3 regions of the Streptomyces sp. NPDC002125 genome follow, and region 2 is predicted to be linked to each of the others. Evidence: predicted binding sites of a transcription regulator. Region 2 holds the regulator's gene; each other region holds the start of a gene.
What was found. Region 2 encodes HrcA, which represses chaperone genes, less so after heat shock. Its sites were predicted from a motif close to TTNGCACTCNGNNNNNCNGAGTGCNAA; they were not measured.
Positions count from the first base shown of each region.

Region 1: groES (co-chaperone GroES) is a predicted target of HrcA. The motif match lies at 6,797-6,823, and genes of this name have one in related genera.
Region 3: groL (chaperonin GroEL) is a predicted target of HrcA. The motif match lies at 2,599-2,625, and genes of this name have one in related genera.

Region 1 is NZ_JBSFDD010000008.1:128,971-138,205, forward strand. Features, by position in the region: gene ACWCQM_RS16355 (sigma-70 family RNA polymerase sigma factor) at 1-17, opposite strand, end outside; gene ACWCQM_RS16360 (response regulator transcription factor) at 490-1,101, opposite strand; gene ACWCQM_RS16365 (WhiB family transcriptional regulator) at 1,522-1,851, shown strand; gene ACWCQM_RS16370 (LysR family transcriptional regulator) at 1,975-2,865, opposite strand; gene ACWCQM_RS16375 (MOSC domain-containing protein) at 2,948-3,628, shown strand; gene ACWCQM_RS16380 (SDR family NAD(P)-dependent oxidoreductase) at 3,756-4,529, shown strand; gene groL (chaperonin GroEL) at 4,607-6,232, opposite strand; gene groES (co-chaperone GroES) at 6,334-6,642, opposite strand; gene ACWCQM_RS16395 (polysaccharide deacetylase family protein) at 6,932-7,846, opposite strand; gene ACWCQM_RS16400 (THUMP-like domain-containing protein) at 7,970-9,184, shown strand; gene ACWCQM_RS16405 (hypothetical protein) at 9,185-9,235, opposite strand, start outside.
Region 2 is NZ_JBSFDD010000044.1:36,398-45,632, reverse strand. Features, by position in the region: gene ACWCQM_RS39465 (SpoIIE family protein phosphatase) at 1-17, shown strand, start outside; gene hemW (radical SAM family heme chaperone HemW) at 29-1,261, shown strand; gene ACWCQM_RS39455 (ABC transporter substrate-binding protein) at 1,438-4,323, opposite strand; gene ACWCQM_RS39450 (DUF3097 domain-containing protein) at 4,444-5,262, opposite strand; gene ACWCQM_RS39445 (MBL fold metallo-hydrolase) at 5,301-6,023, opposite strand; gene hrcA (heat-inducible transcriptional repressor HrcA) at 6,190-7,206, shown strand; gene dnaJ (molecular chaperone DnaJ) at 7,207-8,343, shown strand; gene ACWCQM_RS39430 (nitronate monooxygenase) at 8,466-9,235, shown strand, end outside.
Region 3 is NZ_JBSFDD010000011.1:162,662-171,896, reverse strand. Features, by position in the region: SAM riboswitch class I at 45-172, shown strand; gene thrC (threonine synthase) at 191-1,489, shown strand; gene ACWCQM_RS20695 (MoaD/ThiS family protein) at 1,518-1,793, shown strand; gene ACWCQM_RS20690 (cold-shock protein) at 2,237-2,443, shown strand; gene groL (chaperonin GroEL) at 2,789-4,411, shown strand; partial or broken gene ACWCQM_RS20680 (GH1 family beta-glucosidase) at 4,520-5,924, opposite strand; gene ACWCQM_RS20675 (carbohydrate ABC transporter permease) at 6,025-6,930, opposite strand; gene ACWCQM_RS20670 (carbohydrate ABC transporter permease) at 6,927-7,892, opposite strand; gene ACWCQM_RS20665 (ABC transporter substrate-binding protein) at 8,097-9,235, opposite strand, start outside.

The sequences.
Region 1 (9,235 bases), on a different contig from region 2:
GTTCCGTCCTCACGCATCGGACCATGGTGCCCTGATGCCGTCCGGTCCGAGGCATCGCGTCCCGAGTTGTGCACCGAAGCGTTATCAGCGGGCGCGCCGGAGCCTCCGGCGCGCGCCTCACCGGCGGGCGCCCCGGCGGGTACGCCTCCGAGGCGATCGGCGGCGGTCGCGCCGCCGGCGCGATCAGCGGCGGTCACGTCGCCGCGGCTGTCGGCGGATGCTTCGCCGGCACGGTCGGCAGGTGCGCCGCCGGCGTCGTGAGCGAGTGCTCCAGCGTGTTGAGCGGGTGCGCCGGATGTCATGTCCTGCGCCCTCCCCTTCCGCTCGACCCAATGCTCCCCGAGGAACTCCACACCTCAAGGATGCGGCATCGGCCGGGAAGCGTCACATAGCGCTGATGGGGAGGGCCCGGCCGCAGGTCCGCCGCCACCGTCGCCCCGTCCGCCGCCGTGCGGACGGGATCGCACGACTACCGGCCACGCCGGGGCATCAGCGGACCAGGCCCCAGCGGAAACCGAGCGCGACGGCGTGCGCGCGGTCCGAGGCCCCGAGCTTCTTGAACAGACGCCTGGCGTGCGTCTTCACCGTGTCCTCGGAGAGGAACAGCTCACGTCCGATCTCCGCGTTGGAGCGGCCGTGGCTCATGCCTTCGAGCACCTGGATCTCGCGTGCCGTGAGCGTCGGCGCCGCACCCATCTCGGCGGACCGCAGCCGGCGCGGGGCCAGCCGCCACGTCGGATCGGCCAGCGCCTGGGTCACGGTCGCGCGCAGCTCGGCGCGCGACGCGTCCTTGTGCAGATAGCCGCGGGCCCCGGCGGCGACCGCGAGCGCGACCCCGTCCAGGTCCTCGGCGACGGTCAGCATGATGATCCTGGCCCCGGGGTCCGCCGAGAGCAGCCGCCTGACCGTCTCCACACCCCCCAGACCGGGCATGCGTACGTCCATCAGAATCAAATCCGAACGGTCGGCTCCCCAGCGGCGGAGGACTTCCTCGCCGTTGGCCGCCGTCGTCACCCGCTCGACACCGGGCACGGTCGCAACCGCGCGGCGGAGCGCTTCTCGGGCAAGCGGGGAGTCGTCGCAGACGAGGACGGATGTCATGACCGTCCTCCGCAGCTGATGCGCGTCACCTTGAGCCTCCAGGCTGATTCAAGTCGTCACCTGTGCGGTTGACCCCCTCGGACATCTGCCCGAGCTCGATCTCCGTCAACCGCCTCGCCCTCATCAACGACGGTCACTCGAAAGAGTTACGGGTCACAGCATCCGGTTCGGCACTCTAAGTGAGGGGCCGCACACGGAGGAGAACGACACGGGATCATTCACCCGTCAACCGATCACTCATGGAGCGACCTGCCCCATTTAGCGGGTTTTCTTCCCTTTTGCTGGCGTCTGAGGCTAGATTCGCAATCAGTCATATTTACATCTACTAACACCGTAGATGTACCGTCGGGACTCCGGTCACCGACGAACGACGGTCGAGGATGCCGTTTCCGACTCAGCAAGGTTTCGAGGGGACACGCAATGGCAGATTTCTCCCGCCTTCCCGGACCCAACGCGGATCTGTGGGACTGGCAGCTGCTGGCCGCCTGCCGCGGGGTCGACAGTTCACTGTTCTTCCACCCCGAAGGTGAACGCGGAGCGGCCCGGAGCGCCCGTGAGACCTCGGCGAAAGAGGTGTGCATGCGGTGCCCGGTACGCGCCGAGTGCGCGGCGCACGCACTCGCGGTGCGGGAACCCTACGGCGTGTGGGGCGGCCTCACCGAGGACGAGCGCGAGGAGCTCATGGGCCGGGCCCGCAACCGTCTGATCTCCGCCCACTCGGGGCCGGCCCCCGATGCGGACAGCGCCTGACACCCAGCAGGAACCGCCGACCGAAGAAACGTTTCTTTGGACCCGGTACCCCCAGACCCGGTGCCCCAGACCCGGTGCCCGCCCCGTCGGACACGTGGCACCGGGTGCGGCGGAGCGCGCCCGTCAGCGCGCGGCCGCCAGGGACAGCTGGTCCAGGGTCGCCGCCACCGCCGGCACCCGTGCGAGGTCGGGCAGGGCGAGGGCGACGATCTCGCGCTCCACGGCCGGCTCCACCGTCACGGTGCGTGCCCCCTTGGGCCGTACCGACTCGATGGCCAGCTCCGGCAGCACGGCCACGCCCAGGCCCGCGCCGACGAGCCCGATCACCGCCGGGTAGTCATCCGTGGCGAAGTCGATCCGGGGCGTGAATCCGGAAGCCTCGCAGACCTCCACGAGCTGACGCCTGCACCGGGGGCAGCCCGCGATCCACGGCTCGTCGGCCAGCTCCCCGATGCCCACCGCTTCCGCCCCGGCCAGCCGGTGCCCGTCGGGGACCAGGCCGATCAGCCGGTCCCTGAGCAGCGGGCGCACGACCAGGTCGTCCCACTCGCCGCCGGTCGCCCCGTAGCGAAACGCCAGCGCGATGTCGCAGTCGCCGTCGCGCAGCATCTCCACCGAGCGCGGCGGTTCCGCCTCGACGAGCGAGACCCGGGTGCCGGGGTGCGCGGCGCGCAGCGCCGCGAGTGCGCCCGGGACCAGGGTGGAGCTCCCGCTCGGGAACGACACGAGCCGGACCCGGCCGGCCCTCAGACCCGCGATCGCGGCGACCTCCTCCTCGGCCGCGGTCAGCCCCGCGAGGATGCCGGACGCGTGCCGCACCAGCGCCTCGCCCGCCTGAGTGAGCCGCATCTCGCGGCCCGTACGGATGAGCAGCGGGGTGCCCGCCGAGCCCTCCAGCGCCTTCATCTGCTGGCTGACGGCGGGCTGGGTGCAGCCCAGCTCGCGCGCGGCGGCGGAGAAGGAGCCGGTGGTGGCCACGGCGCGCAGGACTCGGAGATGACGGGCTTCGATCACCCCTCAACCATAAGCGCTTCTTGCAGCGTCGGCCGATTAACCCTGAGCGGCTTTGAGGCCCGCGCGGCTAGCCTGTCCGTCCATGAAGGTCCTCACCGTGAACACAGGCCGTCCCGCCCTCTCGTCCCACTCGGACGGGCCCGGCGGCCTCACCGGAATCGGCAAGCAGCCGGCCGACGGCCCCGTCCTGGTCACCGACCCCGGCCCCAAGGGCACCGGCAGCAGCGGTCTGGCCGGGGACGCGGTGTGCGACCTCCGGCACCACGGAGGCACGGACCAGGCGGTGTACGCCTACGCCCGCGAGGAGCTCGACGCCTGGGAGGAGCGGCTCGGCCGCCCCCTGCCCAACGGCGCCTTCGGCGAGAACCTGACGACCCTCGGCGTCACGGTGAGCGAGGCGCGGATCGGGGAGCGCTGGCGGATCGGCGACGAGCTGGTCCTGGAGGTGACGGGTGGCCGTATCCCGTGCCGTACGTTCGCGGGCCACGTGGGCGAGCGGGGCTGGGTGAAGCGGTTCACCCGTGAGGGGGTGACGGGGGCGTACCTGCGGGTGATCGAACCGGGCACGATCCGTTCCGGCGATCCGGTCGAGCTGGTGCACCTGCCCGCCCACGACATCACCGCCGCCATGGAGTTCCGGGCGACGACCACGGAGCGGGAGCTGCTTCCGCGACTGCTGGCGGCGGGGGACGCGCTGCACACCGAGACCCTGCGCGCGGCGCAGGAGTACGTGGCGAAGTACGGCGCCAGCACGGCTTCCTGACGGTACGTCCGGTGAGGGGCGGTACCACTGGCGCGGGACGCGGGGCGGACGGCGGGTGCGGGAGCCGGGCCGGCCTGGCGCGAAGGCGGGTCGGTGGCCCTCCTCACGGGGCACTAACGTGCCGCGTATGACGACTGCACTGATTACGGGCGCGACGGCGGGCATCGGGGCCGCCTTCGCACGGCGGCTCGCGGGTGACGGGCACAATCTGGTGCTGGTGGCCCGCGACACGGAGCGCCTGCGGGCCCAGGCCACGGAGCTGCACGACGGACACGGCATCGAGGCCGAGGTGCTGACGGCCGACCTGTCCACGGACGCCGGGATCGAGGCGGTCGAAGCGCGGTTGACGGACCGTGTGAGCCCCGTCGACCTGTTGGTCAACAACGCCGGGTTCGGCAACAAGGGGCGCTATCTCGACGTCTCGCTGGCCGACGAACTGACGATGCTCAAGGTCCACTGCGAGGCGGTGCTGCGGCTGACCTCGGCCGCGGCGGGCTCGATGCGCGAGCGCGGCCGGGGCGGGGTGGTCAACGTGGCGTCCGTCGCGGCCTTCCTGCCCCGGGGCACGTACGGGGCGTCGAAGGCGTGGGTCGTGCAGTTCACCCAGGGCGCGGCGAAGGACCTGGCGGGTTCGGGGGTGCGGCTCATGGCGCTGTGCCCCGGATTCGTGCGGACCGAGTTCCACGAGCGGGCCGGGATGGGGACGGGCAACATCCCGGACTGGATGTGGCTCGACGCGGACAAGCTGGTGACCGCGGCTCTGGCGGATCTGGCCAGGGGCCGGACGGTGTCGGTCCCGGACCCGCGCTACAAGGCGCTGATGGGCCTGGTGAAGCTGACGCCCCGCAACGTCCTCGGCGGAGTGACCTCACGCGCGGGCCGGACGTACGGCCCGCAGTAGATCCGGCTCCGTACGAACACCGAGGCCCGGTGCCCCCGCGACGGGGGTACCGGGCCTCGGTGGCGTACGGAGCCGTACTAGTGGGAGTGGCCGTGGCCGCCGTGGCCGGCCTCTGCCTCGTCCTCGGCCGGCTTCTCGACGACCAGGGTCTCGGTCGTGAGCAGCAGCGACGCGATGGACGCGGCGTTCTCCAGGGCGGAGCGGGTGACCTTGACCGGGTCGATGACGCCGGCCTTCACCAGGTCGCCGTACTCGCCGGTCGCGGCGTTGAAGCCCTGGCCCTTGTCGAGCTCGGAGACCTTCGAGGTGATGACGTAACCCTCGAGGCCCGCGTTCTCGGCGATCCAGCGGAGCGGCTCGACGGCGGCGCGGTGCACGACCGCGACACCGGTGGCCTCGTCTCCGGTCTTGCCGAGGTTGCCCTCGAGGACCTTGACGGCGTGGACCAGAGCGGAGCCACCACCGGAGACGATGCCCTCCTCGACCGCGGCGCGGGTCGCGGAGATGGCGTCCTCCAGACGGTGCTTCTTCTCCTTGAGCTCGACCTCGGTGGCGGCACCGACACGGATCACGCACACGCCGCCGGCCAGCTTCGCGAGGCGCTCCTGGAGCTTCTCGCGGTCCCAGTCGGAGTCCGTGGACTCGATCTCGGCCTTGATCTGGTTGACCCGGCCCTTGACGTCGGCGGAGTCGCCGCCGCCGTCGACGATGGTCGTGTCGTCCTTGGAGACGGTGACGCGGCGGGCGGTGCCCAGCACGTCCAGACCGGCCTGGTCGAGCTTGAGGCCGACCTCCTCGGCGATGACGGTCGCACCGGTGAGGGTGGCGATGTCGCCGAGCATGGCCTTGCGGCGGTCACCGAAGCCCGGGGCCTTCACCGCGACGGCGTTGAAGGTGCCGCGGATCTTGTTGACGACGAGGGTGGAGAGCGCCTCGCCCTCGACGTCCTCGGCGATGATGAGCAGCGGCTTGGAGCCACCCGCCTGGATGACCTTCTCCAGCAGCGGGAGCAGCTCCTGGATCGAGCCGATCTTGCCCTGGTGGATCAGGATGTACGGGTCGTCGAGGACGGCCTCCATACGCTCCTGGTCGGTCACCATGTACGGGGAGAGGTAGCCCTTGTCGAAGGCCATGCCCTCGGTGAACTCGAGGTCCAGACCGAAGGTGTTGGACTCCTCGACGGTGATGACACCGTCCTTGCCGACCTTGTCCATCGCGTCCGCGATGAGCTCGCCGACCTGCGGGTCCTGCGCGGAGAGCGCGGCCACGGCGGCGATGTCGGCCTTGTCGTCGATCGGGCGGGCGGTCGCGAGGAGGTCCTCGGACACGGCCTTGACCGCGGCGTCGATGCCCTTCTTCAGGGCGGCCGGGGAGGCACCCGCGGCGACGTTGCGCAGACCTTCGCGGACGAGGGCCTGGGCGAGCACGGTCGCGGTGGTGGTGCCGTCACCCGCTACGTCGTTGGTCTTGGTCGCCACCTCCTTCACCAGCTGGGCACCGAGGTTCTCGTACGGGTCGTCGAGCTCGACCTCGCGCGCGATGGTGACACCGTCGTTGGTGATGGTGGGGGCGCCGAACTTCTTGTCGATGACGACGTTGCGGCCCTTCGGACCGATCGTCACCTTCACCGTGTCGGCAAGCTTGTTGACGCCGCGCTCAAGGGCGCGACGGGCGTCCTCGTCGAACTTCAGAATCTTCGCCATGGGCTGCTTTCTTCCCTCTCAAAACGAACTGCGCCCCTCGCCGCCCGGCTAGTGATTTCGCAGGGGGCCAGGGGCGCAGAACAGAAGCAAACGTGGGTGAACTACTTCTCGACGATCGCGAGGACGTCGCGCGCCGAGAGGACGAGGTACTCCTCGCCGTTGTACTTCACCTCGGTGCCGCCGTACTTGCTGTACAGAACGACATCGCCGGTCTTGACGTCGAGCGGAAGGCGCTCGCCGTTCTCGAAGCGGCCCGGGCCCACGGCCAGGACGACGCCCTCCTGGGGCTTCTCCTTGGCGGTGTCCGGAATGACCAGGCCGGAAGCCGTGGTCTGCTCGGCGTCGAGCGGCTGGACCACAATGCGGTCCTCGAGCGGCTTGATCGCAACCTTGGAGCTGGTGGTCGACACGATCCGGTCTCCCCCTTCGGAGATCTCACGGGGTTTAACAGTCTGTGGGTGGCGACCAGGTCGATCCGTCGTCGCGGGTGCCGGACCTGCCATGTCGCACGGTGGTGCTGGCACTCTCCCTCGGGGAGTGCCAGCACTGAGACTATGGCGGCGATTAGCACTCGGTCAAGCGGAGTGCCAATTCACCACCCGCGCGTGGCGTCGTGCGACCGGCGCACGCCCCGGACAACGCGGGAGAGGGCCGCGGTGTTCCGGCGACGTGCGGCCGGGCGCGCCGGCCTCACCCCGCTCAGACGTAGTCCTCCAGCCTGGCCACGGCGTAACCCTTGTCCGTGATCGTCTTCATGACGTTGCGGATCATGTCGGCCATCGAACCGTCCCAGTCCTCACGGCCCCGGAAGTGGGTGAGGACGATGTCGCCGGGATGCAGGTCCCGGTCCCACTCGCGCCACTCCATGCGGTCGGGGAACGCCTCGGCGGCCCAGAGCGGCACGGCCTTGATCCCGCAGGACGCGGCCACGCGCAGGGTGTCGCCGTTGTAGTTCCCGTACGGCGGCCGGAAGAGGGTGGGCCGCTTCCCGAAGTGCTTCTCGATCCTGTCCTGCTCGCCGCAGATCTCCTGCCGCTGCTCGGCCTCGGAAAGCCCTGGCAGATACCGGTGGTTGAGCGTGTGGTTGCTGAGGGTGACCCCCCTGGCCTGCATGTCCTTGAAGTAGCCGTAGTCGTCGCTCACCACGTAGTCGCTGAGGAACGCGCTGTACGGGATCTTCAGTTCGGTCATCATCCGCAGCAGTTCGGGGTCCTTCTCCGCCCCGTCGTCCATCGTCAGGAAGACGATCCGCTCCTCGGTGGGAACGGTGGTGAAGACCGGGGGCAACGACTCCCCGCCCTCCACCTCGAACCCCTCGCGGGTGGTGATGCGCGGCTTCACGGCGGGCGGCGCGGGTGCGGTGAGCGGGACCTTCGCCAGCCCCCACTTCTTCGCGGCGGCGACCCGGGCCGCCTGCTGCCGCTTCAGCTTCGCGGCCCGCGCCTCGGCCGCCGCGGCGTCCGCCTCCCCGGCGGCCCCGGGCTGCCCGGCGGCCGGCGGGGCCGCCTTCCCCCGGCCCGCCGCACCCTCGTCCGTACCGTCGGCGCACCCCGACGCGGCCGCGGCGATCAGCAGGGCGGCCAGCACGGCGCAGGCCGTTCTGTACCGCTTCATGACAGACTTTTCGTTTTGTCCTACTAGTTGCATGGCGCCGCATCCTGCCACCGGGGCCCCGGCACCCCTGGGCGACACCGCCGCCGGACCCGCCACGTCCCCCGGCTGGCTCACAATGGAGGCGTGAACGCCCTTCCCCCCGCCGATCAGGCCGGCCCGCTCGCCGCCTTCGCCGCGCTGCGCACCCCCGAGGGCGCGGCACTCCTGGACGAGTTGCGCGACCACGACCCCTCCCAGGAGCTGGCCACCGCGACCCGGCTGCGCCGCACCCACCCCGCCGCCCTCGTGTCGGCGGCGCTCGGCCAGGCGCGGCTGCGGCAGCGCGCGGTCGCGAAGTTCGGGGCGGCGGACGCGTACCGCATGTTCTTCACCCCGAACGGCGTGGAGCAGGCGACCCGGACATCGGTAGCGGCCTACCGCGCCGGCCGGTTCGCCGACCAGGGCGTACGGAGCCTCGCCGATCTGTGCTGCGGCATCGGCGGCGACGCGATCGCGCTGGCCAGGGCGGGCATCTCGGTACTGGCCGTGGACCGCGATCCCCTCACGGCGGAGGTGGCCCGCGCCAACGCCGAGGCGCTCGGCCTCCAGGAGCTCGTCGAGGTGCGGTGCGCCGACGTCACGGAGATCGACACCTCTCCGTACGACGCGGTCTTCGTCGACCCGGCGCGGCGCGGCGGACGCGGCAGGATCTTCGACCCCGAGGCCTACTCGCCGCCGCTCTCCTGGGCGACCGGGGCCGCGCTGAAGGCGCCCCGCGCCGCGCTGAAGATCGCTCCCGGCGTCCCCCACGAGGCGATCGACCCCCGGGCCGAGGCCGAGTGGATCTCGGACGGCGGCGATGTGAAGGAGGCGGTGCTCTGGTTCGGCGAGGGCTTCGCCCCCGGCACCTTCCGGGCCACGGTGCTCCCGTCCGGAGCCACGCTCTCGTATGACGGCCCGCCCCCCGCCCCGCCGGTCGGCCCCGTCGGCCGGTATCTGCACGAGCCCGACGGAGCCGTCATCCGCGCCCATCTGGTGGCCGACGTCGTGGAGCGGTGCGAGGGCAGGCTGATCGACGAGACGATCGCGTACGTCACGAGCGACGCGCCGTACGCCTCCGAGGTCACGACCGCGTACGAGATCACCGACCAGCTGCCCTTCAACATGAAGAAGCTGAAGGCCCTGCTGAGGGAGCGTCAGGTCGGTGTCCTGACCGTCAAGAAGCGCGGCTCCGCGGTCGAACCCGAGGAACTGCGCCGGAAGATGAAGCTCCAGGGCCCGCACGCGGCCACGGTCTTCCTGACCCGGGTGGCCGGGGCCCCGACGATGCTGGTCGGGCAGCCGGTGAAGCGCCCCTGATCAGCCGCCCGCCCCGGCCGGCGGCGCCTGCCCGCCGACCAGCACCCGCAG
Region 2 (9,235 bases):
GCTCCGCCGGCGAGTGACAATGGACGGTATGCCTTCCGTACTGCCCGATGGTGAGCCCGTGCCCGACGACGGGGCGCTGCCCCGCCATGCCCTGGAAGGCGCCGCCGACCGTCCGCTCGGCTTCTACCTGCATGTGCCCTACTGCGCCACCCGCTGCGGCTACTGCGACTTCAACACCTACACCGCGACCGAGCTGCGCGGCTCCGGCGGCGCCCTGGCGTCCCGGGACAACTACGCGGCCCATCTGGTCGAGGAGGTCCGCCAGGCCCGCAAGGTGCTCGGCGACGACCCCCGTCCGGTGCGCACGGTCTTCGTCGGGGGCGGTACGCCGACGCTGCTGCCCGCCGCCGACCTCGTACGGATGCTCGGTGCGATCCGGGAGGAGTTCGGGCTCGCGGAGGACGCGGAGATCACCACGGAGGCCAACCCGGAATCGGTGGATCCGGCGTATCTGTCGGCGCTGCGGGAAGGCGGCTTCAACCGTGTCTCCTTCGGGATGCAGAGCGCCCGGCAGCACGTCCTGAAGATTTTGGACCGGACCCACACCCCGGGCAGGCCCGAGGCCTGTGTGGCGGAGGCCCGCGAGGCCGGCTTCGACCACGTCAACCTCGACCTGATCTACGGCACGCCCGGTGAGTCCGACGACGACTGGCGGGCCTCCCTGGACGCGGCGATCGGCGCGGGCCCCGACCATGTGTCGGCCTACGCGCTGATCGTCGAGGAGGGGACCCAGCTGGCCCGCCGCATCCGCCGCGGCGAGGTCCCCATGACGGACGACGACGTCCACGCCGACCGCTATCTGATCGCCGACGAGGCGATGGCGGCGGCGGGCTTCTCCTGGTACGAGGTGTCGAACTGGTCCCGCACGCCCGAGGGCCGCTGCCTCCACAACGAGCTGTACTGGCGCGGGGCCGACTGGTGGGGCGCGGGACCGGGGGCGCACAGCCACGTCGGCGGCGTGCGCTGGTGGAACGTCAAGCACCCCGGGGCGTACGCGCAGGCGCTGGCCGAGGGCCGCTCGCCCGGCGCGGGCCGCGAGATCCTCGCCGACGAGGACCGGCGTGTCGAGCGCATCCTGCTGGAGCTCCGGCTTGTCGAGGGCTGCCCGCTGTCGCTGCTCGCCCCCGCCGGGCTCGCGGCGGCCGGACGCGCGGTGGCCGACGGCCTGCTGGAGCCCGGACCGTACGACGAGGGGCGCGCGGTCCTCACCCTGCGCGGCCGCCTGCTGGCGGACGCCGTGGTCCGGGACCTGGTCGACTGACGGGCGGCCGTCAGCGGCCTCCGGAGCCCACCGGCCCGTTGGCGGCCTCCGGAGCCTCACCGGCCCGTGCGCGGCCTCCGGAGCCCCACCCCCGCCCGCACGCGGCCTCCTGAGCCGCGCCCCAGCCGGCACGCGGCTTCCGGAGCCGCGCCCGCCCGTACGCATCGCACGCGGCCCTAAGCCACCCGGCAGTCCTCCCGGGTGAGCGGTGCCGGGTCGCCCGCGGCCCTGCCGCACACGATGCGGCTCCGGGCGTCCGGCCCCGGGCGGGTGACCTCGACGATGTTCAGTCCGTGCACCTTCTGGTCGGCGTACGGGGTGGTCCCCCGGAAGGTGATCGTCCCGGTGGGCATGTCGTGCAGGGCGACGGAGTACAGCGTCGCCCAGGTCTCCGCCGCGCTCTGCGGGGTGTCGCTGCGGGTCGCGGCGGCGTAGAGGGCGGCCGTCGCCTGGTAGGAGATCACGCTCTGCCCGCTGGCGAAGAGCCTGTCCTCGTACGGGCGCTCCTTCGGCAGCGGCGGCAGCTGCTTCCCCTCGGGGAGCAGCTGCTGGAGGGCCTTGCGGGAGTCCTCGTAGAACGCCCGGCCGCCGCCCCGGCTCATCGGCGCGAGCGCCCCGTAGTACAGCGTGACCTTGTCCGCGAGCTTCGTGGAGTCGTCGAAGCGCGCCTTGGTCAGGTCGTCGCCGGTGAAGACCGTGATGGCCTTGTCCGAGCAGCCCGTCGTCTGGCCGAGGCCGGACATCAGCGTGTTGACGTCCTCGACACGGCCCGCGAAGTACAGGGCGTCCGGCACGCGCTCCGCCCCGCAGATCGCGTGCAGGGGTGCGTCGAGATTGGCGGAGCCGCCGTCCGCCGACAAGGAGTAGCGGGCGTCGGCGGCCAGATCGAAGCCCGACTCCTTCAGCATCTCCAGGCCGACCCTGCGCTGCTCGGTGGTGTAGCGGTCCTTGTCCTCGTTGCCGACCTTCCTGGACAGGACGACGGCCTGGGGATCGTCCAGCCCCTCCGCCAGCCGGCCGGCAATCAGCCCGAGGGCGTCCGCCTGCTCCTCGTCGGTCGCGGCGAGCCCGAAGTAGTTCGGGTACTCGCGGGCCAGGTCACTGCCGGAGTTCGTGGTGTCCACCACCGGAAGTCCGGCGCGCTGGAGGAGGCCCGTGGCCTCCGCGCTCTCGGTGGTGTTGCGGCCGAGACCCACCACGCCGACCACGGTGGAGTCCCGCCGGGCGACCTCGATGACCTTCCTGACCGCCGTCGTCTGCCGCAGCATGTCCTGACCGCCGTTGGCCGTCAGCACCCGGAGCTTGACGGAACGATTCGCCGTGTCGTTGACGAACCGCTGGTGGAGATAGACGCCGGTCAGCTCCTCCAGACCCTTGCGGGTGTCCTCCCGGTTCGAGTCGGTGCCGGTGAACGGCCCCACGTAGACGATCGTGACATGCGGCTCGCCCGGCGCTATGGACGCGTTCTGCTCCCGTACCGCCTGCTCGATCCGCTCGAAGGTGACGCCCTCGCCCACCCCGTTCAGCCGGAGGGTGTTGCCCCCGGCGAAGCGCACCTCGGGGACCGTCGCCACCCCTATGCACTCCTTGGCCCCTCCCGGGCCGGTCAGCCTGACCGCGTCCGTGCTGCGGCCGGCGAGCGGGCCGTAGCAGTACGTCTCCTTCCAGTGCTCGCTCCACAGGAAGGTCCCCAGCAGCGCGCCGACCAGCACCAGGGCGACGGTGGTCCGCGACATCACCCACCAGGTCCAGGTCCTGCGGACCCGGTGGGTGACGAGCTGGGCGTGGGCGTGCTCGTGGGTCAGCTGTCCGGTGGAGAGCGGCAGCCGCAGCACCCAGGCCAGCCGCACGGCCGCCGCGGGCGCCTGGCCGGTGCTCAGGTCGGCGACCCAGGCCTCGTAGCGGGCACGCGCCCCCGTCCTGACGGGGGAGTTCGCCGGTGGCTGGGCGGGCAGCGGCGGGGTGTGACGCATGATCCGGTCGGCCGGCAGGGACGCCAGGAGCAGCAGCGGGTCCACCTCGCTGCGCCGCGAGCGCACGTTGTTGACGGCGTTGATCAGCGGGAGGCCGCCGTTGTCCTGGGTGGCCGTGGGCAGGAACACCACCGGCGGGACGGTGCGCTTGCTGCGCCGCCAGTCCAGGGCGTGCGGCCGGTAGTTGTGCAGCAGGTCCTCCAGCAGCGCCTGGACCCGCAGCTCCAGATGGAACTGGCGCGCGTGCTGGTCGCCCGCCCGCGCGTCGGCCACCCGTCCCGCGACGGCCGCCGCCCGCGCCCTGATCACCCGCCACGAACCGCTGGGGGAGAACCACGACCAGCCGTCGGACGGGTAGGCGGTGCTGGAAGCGGCCAGCGACGACGTGGTCGCGAGCCACCGGCTGGCACTGCGCAGCCACAGCAGCGGCGGCGCCGCCGTCGTCACCAGCCGTACGACCGCGAGACCGAGCAGCGCCGCCGCGGCGACCAGGGCGGTCAGCAGCCAGCCGATCTCGCCCAGCAGCACGCTGAGCACGGCGATGAAGACGGCCCCGACGAAGGTCTCGGGCCGTACCGAGGCGCGCAGCGAGTCCCACCAGTTGCCGCGCCCCGGCCGGGTCGCCCGCCAGCGCAGGCTGCCCAGCTGTTCCAGGATCCGTTCGTCGCGTTCCCGGGCGGAACCCGGGCCGGGCTGCGCCAGGACCGTCGTCGTGGCCTGCTCGATGGCGGCGAGCAGCCGGGACCGGGGAAAGACGAAGGGCTTGTACTGGGAGGTGCCCCGGGTCTCCCACGGCCGCTCGGTGAGCGTGCGGACCATGGCGAGCGCGGCCTCGTACGGGCTGTCGCCCTGGCCGTCGAGCAGCTTCACCGGGACCCGGCGCAACTGGTTCGCGCGGTGGACCTGCCGCACGATCTGCTCGACCCTGCCGTCGATGTCGGCGCCGGCCGAAGCGTCCTTGGCCTGCGCCACGACCAGCGGCATCACCGGACGGTTGACGCGGTACTGGTCGATCAGCTCCTGCATGAGATGGAAGACGGCGGAGGCCGCCTCGTTCTCCGCACTGTCCCGCCACACTTCACGCGTCATCCGCCCCCGCGCCTTCCCCTCCGCCGAACCCGCCCGTCACCACTCAATAACGGATGACACGCATGCGGCGCAGGTGTTCACAGGGATCGGTACCGGATTACCTTCGACGGCCCGGGGACATCAGGCGGGAAGGGTGACGAAGTCGATCAATTCCTCCACACGGCCGAGGAGTTGGGGCTCCAGGTCCTTGTACGAGCCGACCCTGGACAGGATGTGCTGCCAGGCCGCGCCGGTGTTCTCCGGCCAGCCCAGCGCACGGCAGACGCCCGTCTTCCAGTCCTGGCCGCGCGGCACCACCGGCCACCCGGGAATGCCCACGGACGAGGGCTTCACGGCCTCCCAGACGTCGATGTACGGATGCCCCACCACCAGCACGTCCGCATCGGTGACCTGGGCGGCGATCCGGGACTCCTTCGAGCCGGGCACCAGATGGTCCACCAGCACCCCGAGCCGGGCGTCCGGCCCCGGCGCGAACTCCCGCACGATCGCGGGGAGGTCGTCGATGCCCTCCAGGTACTCCACCACCACGCCCTCGATGCGCAGGTCGTCCCCCCAGACCCGCTCGACGAGCTCGGCGTCGTGCCGCCCCTCCACATAGATCCGGCCCGCCCGCGCCACCCGCGCCCGCGCCCCGGGGACCGCCACCGAACCGGACGCCGTGCGGGAGGGGCGCGCGGGGCCGCCGGCCGAGGGGCGTACGAGGGTGACCACCTTGCCCTCCAGCAGGAAACCGCGTGGCTCCATCGGGAACACCCGGTGCTTGCCGAAGCGGTCCTCCAGCGTGACCGTCGGCCCCTGCGCCGTCTTCTCGCAGCGGATCACCGCCCCGCAGAAGCCGGTGACGGCCTCCTCGACGACCAGGTCGGGCTCGGCGGGCACCTCGGGGGCGGGGGCGGACTTCTTCCACGGCGGAGTCAGATCCGGCTGGTAGCTGCGCATGGCAGCACGATAATCGGGTCCCCTTTCCGGACCCGCCCTCACGACACGCCGAAGCGGGCCGCCAGTTGATCACGCTGCGCCCGTACGAACGCCGCGTCCACCACCGCCCCGTGCCCCGGCACGTACAGCGCGTCCTCGCCGCCCAGTTCGAGCAGCCGGTCCAGCGCCGCCGGCCAGTGCGAGGGGACCGCGTCCGGCCCCGCCTGCGGCTCGCCGGACTCCTCGACCAGATCGCCGCAGAGCACCACGACGGGGGAGCCCGGCACCAGCACAGCGAGGTCGTGCCCGCTGTGCCCGGGGCCCACATTGGCCAGCAGCACCTGGAGACCGCCGCCGAGATCGAGCGTCCACTCGCCGCTCACCTGATGCCTCGGGGCCACCAGGGCGTCCGTGGCCGCCGTGGCGTCCGCCTCGCTCATCCCGTGCCGCACGGCGTCCGCGCGCAGCTCCCCGGCGCCCCGCTCCAGGAGCGCGGCCGTGCCCACCGCGCCGTAGACCTCCGCACCGGCGAAGGCCGCGGTGCCCAGCACATGGTCGAAGTGCGGGTGGCTCAGTGCGATATGCGTCACCCTCCGGCCGAGCAGGCCCTCCGCCTCGGTCCGCAGCGCGACGCCCTCCCTGAGCGACGAACCGGTGTCGTACAGCAACGTGGCGTCCGGCCCCGCCACGAGCGCGGCGGTGGCGTCCCAGACGGGAAGGCGCCGCCGCCCCGTACCGTTGCCCAACCGCTCCCAGCCGAACTCTTCCCAAGCGACGTCCATGGGGCGACGCTATCGGCAACGACCTGCACCGTCGCGCGAACAGCGTGGCCGGTCGCCCTTGCCCCCGGCCCACCCTGCCCCCGTACACTGACCGGGGGGATTGCTGGCACTCGAACGCACAGAGTGCCAGGCAGACGCCGGAGAACCACAGCTGGAGGTGTGCGCGGTGCTCAGCGAACGCAGACTCGAAGTGCTGCGCGCCATTGTTCAGGACTATGTCGGCACCGAGGAGCCCGTCGGCTCCAAGGCGCTCACGGAGCGGCACAGCCTCGGGGTCTCCCCGGCCACCGTCCGCAACGACATGGCGGTGCTGGAGGAGGAGGGCTTCATCGCCCAGCCCCACACCAGCGCCGGGCGCATTCCGACGGACAAGGGCTACCGTCTCTTCGTCGACAAGCTCGCGGGCGTCAAGCCCCTGTCGTCGCCGGAGCGCCGGGCCATCCAGAATTTCCTCGACGGCGCGGTCGACCTCGACGACGTCGTGGGCCGCACGGTCCGGCTGCTCGCGCAGCTGACCAGACAGGTCGCCGTCGTGCAGTACCCCTCGCTGACCCGTTCGACGGTGCGGCACGTGGAACTGCTCTCGCTGGCTCCCGCCCGGCTGATGCTCGTACTGATCACGGACACGGGCCGGGTCGAACAGCGTATGATCGACTGCCCTGCACCGTTCGGTGACACGTCTCTGGCGGATCTGCGGGCCCGGCTCAACAGCCGGGTCGTCGGACGGCGCTTCGCGGACGTCCCGCGGCTGGTGCAGGACCTGCCGGAGTCCTTCGAGAGCGAGGACCGGGGAACCGTATCCACGGTGCTCTCCGTCCTCCTGGAGACTCTGGTCGAAGAAACGGAGGAGCGGCTGATCATCGGCGGCACCTCCAACCTCACCCGCTTCGGGCACGACTTCCCTGTGATGATCCGGCCGGTGCTGGAGGCATTGGAGGAGCAGGTCGTACTCCTGAAGCTGCTCGGTGAGGCAACGGATTCGGGCATGACCGTACGGATCGGGCACGAGAACGCCCACGAGGGCCTCAACGCCACATCCGTCGTCGCGGTCGGCTACGGTTCGGGCGACGAGGCAGTCGCCAAACTCGGCGTGGTCGGACCGACCCGCATGGACTACCCCGGAACGATGGGAGCGGTACGCGCAGTGGCACGTTACGTCGGACAGATCCTGGCGGAGTCGTAAGTGGCCACGGACTACTACGCCGTACTCGGCGTGCGCCGCGACGCATCTCAGGACGAGATCAAGAAGGCATTCCGGCGGCTCGCACGCGAGCTGCACCCGGATGTCAACCCGGACCCGAAGACCCAGGAGCGGTTCAAGGAGATCAACGCCGCTTACGAGGTGCTGTCGGACCCGCAGAAGAAGCAGGTCTACGACCTCGGCGGCGACCCGCTGTCCGCCTCGGGCGGCGGTGGCGCGGGCGGATTCGGACAGGGTGGCTTCGGCAACTTCTCCGACATCATGGACGCGTTCTTCGGTACGGCGTCGCAGCGCGGACCCCGTTCGCGCACCCGGCGCGGCCAGGACGCGATGATCCGCCTGGAGATCGACCTCTCCGAGGCGGCCTTCGGCACGACCAAGGACATCCAGGTCGACACGGCGGTCGTCTGTACGACCTGCAGTGGCGAGGGCGCCGCACCCGGCACCTCCGCGCAGACCTGTGACATGTGCCGCGGCCGTGGCGAGGTCTCCCAGGTCACCAGGTCCTTCCTCGGCCAGGTCATGACCTCGCGCCCCTGCCCGCAGTGCCAGGGCTTCGGCACCGTCGTGCCGACCCCCTGCCCCGAGTGCGCCGGCGACGGCCGCATCCGCTCGCGGCGCACCCTCACCGTGAAGATCCCCGCGGGTGTCGACAACGGCACGCGCATCCAGCTCGCCGGCGAGGGAGAGGTCGGCCCCGGCGGTGGCCCGGCCGGCGATCTGTACGTCGAGATCCACGAGCTCTCGCACGCCGTGTTCCAGCGGCGCGGCGACGACCTGCACTGCACGGTCACCATCCCCATGACCGCGGCGGCCCTCGGCACCCAGGTGCCGCTGGAGACGCTGGACGGCCTGGAGGAGATCGACATCAGGCCGGGCACCCAGTCCGGCCAGTCGGTCCCGCTGCACGGGCGCGGCATCACGCACCTGCGCGGCGGCGGACGCGGCGACCTCATCGTGCACGTCGAGGTGACGACCCCGACGAAGATGGACCCCGAGCAGGAGCGCCTCCTGAGGGAGCTGGCGAAGCTGCGCGGCGAGGAGCGGCCCACCGGGCAGTTCCAGCCGGGACAACAGGGCCTCTTCTCCCGTCTGAAGGACGCCTTCAACGGCCGCTGAACCCGTTCACCGCACCGCCCGCGGGCCTCGTGCCGGCGGGCGGTCGTGCGTGCGGGGCGGGCCGTCGGCCCGGGGAAAACGGCTGATTCGGCACGATCGGCGGGACATGGCACGATGCGGTCATGTCCTTGGCCCTGACCGATCTCTGCCGCTACCCGATCGTGCAGGCCCCGATGGCGGGCGGGGTCTCACGCCCCGAGCTGGTCGCCGCCGTCGCCGAGGCCGGAGGGCTCGGCTTCCTCGCCGCCGGGTACAAGACGGCGGGCGGGATGTACAACGAGGTCAAGCAGCTCCGGAGGATGACCGGGCGGCCCTTCGGCGTCAACCTCTTCATGCCGCAGCCGCTGGTCGCGGACCCGAGCGCGGTCGAGGTCTACCGCCACCAGCTGGCCGGCGAGGCCGCCTGGTACGAGACTCCGCTCGGCGACCCGGACTCCAGCGGCGACGACGGCTACGAGGCCAAGGTCGCGATCCTGCTGGACGACCCCGTGCCCCTGGTCTCCTTCACCTTCGGCTGCCCCAGCCGCGAGGTCCTCGGAGCGTTCGCCGCGGCCGGGACCCTCACCGTCGTCACGGTCACCTCGGCCCAGGAGGCGCGGAACGCCCAGTGGGCGGGCGCCGACGCGCTCTGCGTCCAGGGAACGGAGGCGGGTGGCCACCAGTCCACGCACCGCGACGACCCGCAGGCCGGACTCAGCGGCACCGGGCTGCTCGCGCTGATCGCGGAGGTCCGCGAGTCGGTGCGGCTGCCGATCGTCGCGACGGGCGGACTGATGCGCGGCTCCCAGATCACGGCGGTCCTCGCGGCCGGAGCCGTGGCGGCACAGCTCGGCACCGCCTTCCTGGCCACGCCGGAGTCGGGCGCGCATCCGCTGCACAAGCAGGCGCTGAC
Region 3 (9,235 bases), on a different contig from region 2:
TCGGTCCGCGAAAAAACGCCCGGATCCATGGTCCGGTGCCATAGCGCTCATCCAGAGGGACTGAGGGAACGGCCCGTTGAAGTCCCGGCAACCCTCCTGCCGACCGCGAGGTCACGGTGGGGAAGGTGCCAATTCCGTCTTGTGGCGAAATACGTCGCAAGGAAGATGAGGAGAAAGGGCCTCCGCCATCATGGCCGTGCAGACAGTTGCCGCCGACACCAGTACTTCCGCCGTGGATCTCGGTCCCGCCGTCGCGCTTTCCTGCCGCGAATGCGGTGAGCGTTTCGAGCTCGGCCCCATTTTCGCCTGCGTGTCCTGTTTCGGGCCGCTCGAAGTGGCGTACGACCTGCCGAGCGGCTCCCCCGAAGAGCTGAAGAAGCGCATCGCCGAAGGCCCGGACAACATCTGGCGCTACGCGCCGCTGCTGCCCGTCCCCTCCGATGTCGCGGACAAGCCCAACATCAACCCCGGCTTCACCAAGCTGGTCAAGGCCGACAACCTCGCCCGCGAGCTGGGCGTGACCGGCGGTCTGTACGTCAAGGACGACTCCGGCAACCCGACGCACTCCTTCAAGGACCGTGTCGTCGCCATCGCCGTCGAGGCCGCCCGCGCCTTCGGTTTCACCACGCTCTCCTGCTCCTCCACCGGCAACCTCGCCGGTGCGGTGGGTGCCGCCGCGGCCCGCGCCGGCTTCCGCTCCTGCGTGTTCATCCCGCACGACCTGGAGCAGGGCAAGGTCGTCATGGCCGCGGTGTACGGCGGCGAGCTGGTCGGCATCGAGGGCAATTACGACGACGTCAACCGCTTCTGCTCGGAGCTCATCGGTGACCCGCTCGGCGAGGGCTGGGGCTTCGTCAACGTCAACCTCCGGCCGTACTACGGCGAGGGCTCCAAGACCCTGGCGTACGAGATCTGCGAGCAGCTCGGCTGGCAGCTGCCCGACCAGATCGTCATCCCGATCGCGTCCGGCTCGCAGCTCACGAAGATCGACAAGGGTCTCCAGGAGCTGATCAAGCTCGGCCTCGTCGAGGACAAGCCGTACAAGATCTTCGGCGCCCAGGCCGAGGGCTGCTCCCCGGTCTCCACCGCCTTCAAGGCCGGTCACGACGTGGTGCGGCCCCAGAAGCCGAACACCATCGCCAAGTCCCTGGCGATCGGCAACCCGGCCGACGGCCCGTACGTCCTGGACATCGCCCGGCGCACCGGTGGTGCCGTGGAGGATGTCAACGACGAGCAGGTCGTCGACGCGATCAAGCTGCTGGCCCGGACCGAGGGCATCTTCGCCGAGACCGCGGGCGGGGTGACGGTCGGTGTGACGAAGAAGCTGATCGACGCCGGTGTGCTCGACCCGGCGCTGACCACCGTCGTCCTGAACACCGGTGACGGCCTGAAGACGCTCGACGCGGTCGCCCCGACGACCGGCCTGTCGGCGACGATCCGGCCCAGCCTGGACGCGTTCCGCGACGCGGGCCTCGCCGCCGCCAGCTGACCACCCGAGACCCAAGGAAGGCACCCACATGAGCGTCAAGGTCCGTATCCCCACCATCCTCCGCACCTACACGGGCGGTCAGGCCGAGGTCGCGGCCGAGGGTGCGACCCTCTCCGAGGTCATCGCGTCCCTGGAGCAGAACCACCCGGGCATCGGCGCCCGCGTCTTGGACGACCAGGGCAAGCTGCGCCGCTTCGTCAACGTGTACGTCAACGACGACGACGTGCGCTTCGAGGGCGGCCTGGACGCGGTCACCCCGGACGGCGCCGGCGTCTCGATCATCCCGGCCGTCGCCGGAGGCTGATCGCCCCTCACGGGCCGGCCCGGCCGCCCGACTGCGCAGCGTGAGCACGATGGCCCCCTCCGCGAGAGAAACGGAGGGGGCCATTCTGCATGGTTGAGCGCGGTACAGTTGGGGAAGTCCCCGCCGCTGCCCGTGCCGCCCGCATATGAGAATGCGCCCGGCCACGACAAGAAGCAGCCAAAGTACGTGAACTCCTTGCGCCATAAGTGGCCTTTGTCAGGCCCGACTTGCCCAGGATGTTCACGAATTCATCCCTTCCGGGCGTTCATGTGTGCCCAGAATTCTCGTCCGATTGACCTGTTGCAGAGGGCAGTTGGGCAGATACATTCGGCCGCGGTCGACGCGTTCCGGCGCACGCCACCCTCTCCTGTCGGAGGGTGAGTTCTGACCCGGGCCCGCGAAGTGCGGTGCTCGTGCAAGGGCCAGTAATAGGGGAGTTAGGCATGGCTCAGGGCACCGTCAAGTGGTTCAACGCGGAGAAGGGGTACGGCTTCATCGCGGTCGACGGTGGTGCGGATGTTTTCGTCCACTACAGCGCGATCCAGATGGACGGGTACCGCACCCTCGAAGAGGGTCAGCGAGTTGAATTCGAGATCTCGCAGGGCCAGAAGGGGCCGCAGGCGGACATGGTCAAGCTCGCCGTCGGCTGAGCTCGGCGCGGTCGTCCGACGACACCACTCACACACGCGGGGCCCGTACCTCCCACCGGGGGACGGGCCCCTCGTGCGTCCCCGGCCGGGCCCGTGGTTGTCCCATCCGGAGGGGGACGCTCGGGCCCGTGGTTGTCCACATCCCGAGGGGGACGCTTGCACTCGCAGGGGTCGAGTGCTAATCATTGGCGTTAGCACTCTCCAGGTGAGAGTGACAGAACTTAGGACCGGGCCGGTGAGGCCCGCACGCTTGCCGGGGCAAGGAACCGGTGAGCACGCTGGCCGTCCGTCGCGGGCGCCTCTCGGTCCGGAGAAATCCACCCCTGTCCGGGAGGACCACTTCACATGGCCAAGATCATCGCGTTCGACGAGGAGGCACGGCGCGGTCTCGAGCGCGGGATGAACCAGCTCGCCGACGCCGTCAAGGTCACCCTCGGCCCCAAGGGCCGTAACGTCGTCCTCGAGAAGAAGTGGGGCGCGCCCACGATCACCAACGATGGTGTTTCCATCGCCAAGGAGATCGAGCTCGAGGACCCGTACGAGAAGATCGGTGCGGAGCTGGTCAAGGAGGTCGCCAAGAAGACGGACGACGTCGCCGGCGACGGTACGACCACCGCCACCGTTCTCGCCCAGGCGCTCGTCCGCGAGGGCCTGCGCAACGTCGCCGCGGGTGCCAACCCGATGGCTCTGAAGCGTGGCATCGAGAAGGCCGTCGAGGCCGTCTCCGCCGCTCTGCTGGAGCAGGCGAAGGACGTGGAGACCAAGGAGCAGATCGCTTCGACGGCCTCCATCTCCGCTGCCGACACCGAGATCGGCGCCAAGATCGCCGAGGCGATGGACAAGGTCGGCAAGGAAGGCGTCATCACCGTCGAGGAGTCCCAGACCTTCGGTCTGGAGCTGGAGCTCACCGAGGGTATGCGCTTCGACAAGGGCTACATCTCGGCGTACTTCGCGACCGACATGGAGCGTATGGAGACGTCCTTCGACGACCCGTACATCCTGATCGTCAACTCCAAGATCTCCAACGTGAAGGACCTCCTTCCGCTGCTGGAGAAGGTCATGCAGTCGGGCAAGCCCCTGCTGATCATCGCGGAGGACGTCGAGGGCGAGGCTCTGTCGACGCTGGTCGTCAACAAGATCCGTGGCACCTTCAAGTCCGTCGCCGTCAAGGCTCCGGGCTTCGGTGACCGCCGCAAGGCCATGCTCGGCGACATCGCCATCCTCACCGGTGGCACCGTCATCTCCGAGGAGGTCGGTCTCAAGCTGGAGAACGCCGGCCTGGACCTGCTCGGCAGCGCCCGCAAGGTCGTCATCACCAAGGACGAGACCACGATCGTGGACGGGGCGGGTGACAGCGAGCAGGTCCAGGGCCGCGTCAACCAGATCCGTGCCGAGATCGAGAACTCCGACTCGGACTACGACCGCGAGAAGCTCCAGGAGCGCCTCGCGAAGCTGGCCGGCGGCGTGGCCGTCATCAAGGCCGGCGCCGCCACCGAGGTGGAGCTCAAGGAGCGCAAGCACCGCATCGAGGACGCGGTGCGCAACGCCAAGGCCGCCGTCGAGGAGGGCATCGTCGCCGGTGGTGGCGTGGCTCTGCTCCAGGCCTCGGCCGTCTTCGAGAAGCTCGACCTGACGGGCGACGAGGCCACCGGTGCCAACGCCGTCAAGCTCGCGCTGGAGGCCCCGCTCAAGCAGATCGCCGTCAACGGTGGTCTTGAGGGTGGAGTCGTCGTCGAGAAGGTGCGCAACCTGCCGATCGGTCACGGCCTCAACGCCGCGACCGGCGAGTACGTCGACATGATCGCCGAGGGCATTCTCGACCCGGCGAAGGTCACGCGCTCCGCCCTGCAGAACGCCGCGTCCATCGCCGCGCTCTTCCTCACCACCGAGGCCGTCATCGCCGACAAGCCGGAGAAGGCCTCTGCGGCTGCTCCGGGCGGCATGCCGGGCGGTGACATGGACTTCTGATCCCTCGGGGTCAGCAGCTCCTCGCAGTACCTGTACGACGCCGGCCCCCGGGATTCGTCCCGGGGGCCGGCGTCGTCGTGTCCCCTCCGGCAATCTCGTCTCCGACGGTCAGGGGTGGTCGAGACCGCCGCGTGCGATGACGTCCGCGTACCAGCGGGCACTGTCCTTGACCGTGCGGCGCTGGCTCGCGAAGTCGACGTGGACGATGCCGAACCGCTTGCTGTAGCCGTACGCCCACTCGAAGTTGTCCAGGAGCGACCACAGGAAGTACCCGCGCACGTCCACGCCGTCCTGGATAGCCCGGTGCACGGCCGACAGATGGGCGTCCAGGTACGCCACCCGCTCCGGGGTCGTGGACCTGGCCCGTGGGGTCGGCGTAGTCGTCGTACGCGGCGCCGTTCTCGGTGACCATCAGCGGCAGGCCGGGCAGTTCCCCGCCGAGCCGGGTGAGGAGTTCGTGCAGCCCGTTCGCGTCCACCGGCCAGTCCATCGCGGTGCGGGGTCCGTCCGCGGGAGTGAACGCCACATGCTTCTCGGCACCCGCCCACGGGGACGGGGACTCCGACGTGCCGGCGGAAACGACGCTGGGGGAGTAGTAGTTGATGCCGAGGGAGTCCAGCGGCGCGGAGATGACCTCCAGGTCCCCGGCCCGGACGAAGGACCAGTCGGTGATCGACGCCGTGTCGCGCACCAGGTCCTGCGGCAGCCGCCCGTGGAAGACCGGGTCGAGGAAGATCCGGTTGGCGACGGCGTCGATCCGCCGCACGGCCTCGTGGTCCGCCGGGGTGTCCGTCAGCGGCCGCAGGGCGTGCAGGTTCAGGGTCAGCGACACCTCGGCGGAGGGCGGCAGCACGTTCCGCAGGACGCTGGTCGCGCTGCCGTGGGCCAGGTTGAGGTGGTGGGCCGCGCGCAGGGCCGCGAGGTCGCTGGTTCGCCCGGGGGCGTGGACCCCGTTCCCGTAGCCGAGGAAGGCCGCGCACCAGGGCTCGTTGAGCGTCGTCCAGGTGGCGACCCGGTCGCCGAGCTCGTGCGCCACGAGCCCGGTGTACTCCGTGAACCGGTGCGCCGTGTCGCGCTCCGGCCAGCCGCCCGTGTCCTCCAGCTCCTGCGGCAGGTCCCAGTGGTAGAGCGTCGCGACGGGCCGGATGCCGGCGCCCAGCAGTTCGTCGACGAGCCGCCGGTAGAAGTCGAGTCCGCGCTCGACGGCGGGGCCGCGGCCGGTCGGCTGGACCCGGGACCAGGACACCGAGAAGCGGTAGTCGGTGACGCCGAGCTCCTTCATGAGCGCCACGTCGTCCGGCATCCGGTGGAAGTGGTCGGCGGCGATGTCACCGGTGTCGCCGTTGCGGACCTTGCCGGGGATTCTGCTGAAGGTGTCCCAGATGGACTCGGTGCGGCCGTCCTCGGTGGCCGCTCCCTCGATCTGATAGGCGGCGGTGGCCGTCCCCCAGCGGAATCCGGTGGGGAACCGCAGCCCCGCCGCGGTGGTGGGGCGGGCATCGACAGCGGTCATGAGACAGGCACTCCAGGAGGTGAGATGGGGTGGTGGGGGGACGGCTCAGCCCTTGACGGGCAGGTCAGCCCTTGACGGCGGCTCGGCCCTTGGCGGCAGCTCAGCCCTTGACAGCTCCCTGCATGATCCCGCCGACGATCTGCCGTCCGAGCAGGCCGAAGACGAGCAGTACGGGGAGGGTGCCGAGCAGGGTGCCGGCCATGATCACCGACTGGTCGTGGACGTAGCCGCCGCCGAGCTGCCGCAGGGCGACCTGCACGGTCGGCTCCTGCGAGGACAGGGCGATGATCGGCCAGAAGAAGTCGTTCCACGCGGTCATGAACGTGAGCATCCCGAGCACGGCCATCCCGGGCCGGGCGACCGGGACGACGATCGACCAGAAGATGCGCGCGGTCGACGCGCCGTCGACACGGGCCGCCTCGATCAGTTCGTCGGGCAGCGACTGCACCAGGTACTGACGCATGAAGAACACTCCGAAGGCCGACACCAGTCCGGGCAGGATCACGGCCTGGAGCTGGTTCACCCACTGGAGTTCCGCGATCAGCATGAACAGCGGGATGACGCCGAGCTGCGGCGGGATCATCATCGTGCCGATGGTGAGGGCGAGCAGGGCGCCCCGGCCCTTGAAGCGGAGCTTGGCGAAGGCGAATCCGGCCAGGGTGCAGCAGAGCACGGTGCCGACCGTGATGGAGCCGGACACGATGAACGAGTTCAGCAGCGCCTTGCCGATCGCGGCCTCCTCCAGCACCGCGTCGAAGTTCTTGATGAGGTTCGGGCCGGGCAGCAGGCTGGGCGGGACCTTCGCGAGGTCCGCGTTGGACCGGCTGGCCGCGACGATCGTCCAGTAGAACGGGAACGCCGAGACCAGCAGCGCGAAGCCGAGGATCAGGTAGGAGAGCCAGCCGCCCTGCATGCCCCGCGGCCCGCGCGGCTTCCTGCGCCCGCCGGGCGGGGTCGTGGCCGGTACGGTCTCGGGCGTGGTCGGCTGTGCGGCGAGCGTGGTCATCGGCCGGCCTCCTTACGGGCACGGCGGCGCACGACGAGGGCGTTGACCCCGACGAGCACCACGATCAGGACGAACATCACCCAGGCGATGGCGGCGGCCCGGCCCAGGTGGAAGAAGCCCCAGCCCTGCTCGTACATGTACAGGCCGAGGGTCTGGTACTGGTGCGAGATGCCGCCGGAGATGGACCCCTCGAAGAGCAGCGGCTCCCCGAACAGCTGGGTGGCGCCGATCGTCGACACGATCACCGTGAAGACGATCGTGGGCCGCAGACCGGGCAGCGTGACATGGATGAACTGCCGCCAGCGCGAGGCCCCGTCCATCTCCGCGGCCTCGTACAGCTCGCCCGGGATGGACTGCATGCCCGCCAGGTAGATGAGCGCGTTGTATCCGGTCCAGCGCCAGACGACGATGGTGGAGACGGCGATCTGCGAGGCGACCGTGCCGGTCTGCCAGTCCACGGGGCTGACGCCCACCAGCCCCAGCGCGTAGTTGATCAGCCCGAAGTCACGGCCGAAGAGCTGGGCGAACACCAGCGTCGCGGCGGCCACCGAGGTGGCGTACGGGAGCAGGATCGCCGTCCTGATGAAGGTGCGCCCGCGCAGCTTGTAGTTGAGCAGGTGCGCGAGTCCCAGGGCCATCGCGAGCTGCGGGACGGTGGACAGGACGCCGATGGTGAACGTGTTGCGCAGTGAGGTCCAGAAGTATTCGTCGGTGAACAGCGCCGTGTAGTTGGCGATGCCGCGCCACTCCATGTCACCGCTCGTCTGGAGTTCGACCCGGTAGAGGGAGACGAACGCCGTGTAGAGCAGCGGGAAGAGCCCGAAGGCGGCGAAGAGGGTGAGGAAGGGGGCGATGTAGGCGTACGGAGAGAGCGTGTGCCAGGTGCGCCGGAGGGACGCGGTCCGGCCGTCGTCGGGTCCGGGCGCCCGGGGCGCGGCCTTCGCGGTGGCGGTGAGGGTCACGGTGCGGCCCTTCGGGGAGTCGCGGGCGGGGAGTCGGGGCGTTACGGGGGCGGGGGCCGGTCCACCGTGCTGCGGAGGAGGACCGGCCCCGGCGCGTGATGACGGGCGTCTCGGTGGTGACGGGCGTCGGTGGTGACGGGTCGTCTGTGGTGACGGGCGTCGGTGGTGACGGGTCGACGGTGGCTGGACGGACGGTGCCGGGCGTCAGCCGACGACGTTCGCCACGCCCTTCTTCGCGGTCTCCCACGCCTTCTCCGACGAGGTGCCCTTGCGCTCGACCTCGCCCAGCGCGTTGGTCAGCTGCTGGACCACGTTCTGGTCGTGCACACCCAGCACCTGGACCGGAGACGCCTTGGCCGCGTCCCCGAAGATCTGGCCGATCGGCGCGCCGGAGAAGTACGCGTCCTCGGCGGCGGTGATCTTCTCGATCGCACCCGTCGAGGACGGGAAGTTCCCCTGCTTGTTGAAGAGCTTGGCCTGCTGCTCGGGGGCGGTGAGCCACTTGATCAGCTCGTACGCCTCCTTCTTGTGCTCGGCCGCACGCGGGACCGAGAGGTAGGAGCCGCCCCAGTTGCCCGCGCCGCCGGGCAGCTTGGCGATGTCCCACTTGCCCTTGCCCGTGTCACCGGCCTGGCCCTTGATGTAGCCGAGCATCCAGGCGGGGCACGGGATGGTGGCGAAGGAGCCGGCGGCGAAGGCCTGGTTCCACTGGGGCGACCACTGGTCGAGCTTGGCGCTCAGTCCGGCGTCGGAAGCCTTGACCGCGGTGTCCCAGGCCGCCTTGACCGCCGGGTTCTCCTCGTAGATCAGCTTGCCGGAGGCGTCGTAGTACCGCTCCTTCTCCTGGCCGATCACGACCTGGTAGAGGCTTCCGATGCTGTCCAGCCAGGCGCTCTTGGCAGGGGCCTTCTTCCTGTACTGCTCGCCGAGCTCCAGGTAGCCGTCCCAGGTCGACCACTTCTGGGCGAGTTCCTCGCGGTCGGTGGGCAGGCCGGCCTGCTCGAACAGGTCGGTCCGGTAGCACATCGCCTCGGGTCCGACGTCGGTGCCGAGGCCGAGGATCTTGCCGTCCTTGGTGGTCGCCGCCGACCATTTCGCATCGGCGAACTGGTCCTTGAGCTGGTCGGCGCCGTACTCCTTCAGGTCCTGGAACTTGTCGGACTGCTGCTGGGTGACCGACGCGATCCTGCCCACCTCGATGCCCTGGACGTCGGCTAGCCCGCCGCCGCCGGCCAGCCGGGTCTGGAGCGACTTCCAGTAGTCGACCTCGTCCTCGGTGTCCGTCTGCTTGATGGTCACGCCGGGGTTGAGCTTCTCGTACTCCGCGTACAGCCCGGCCTCCT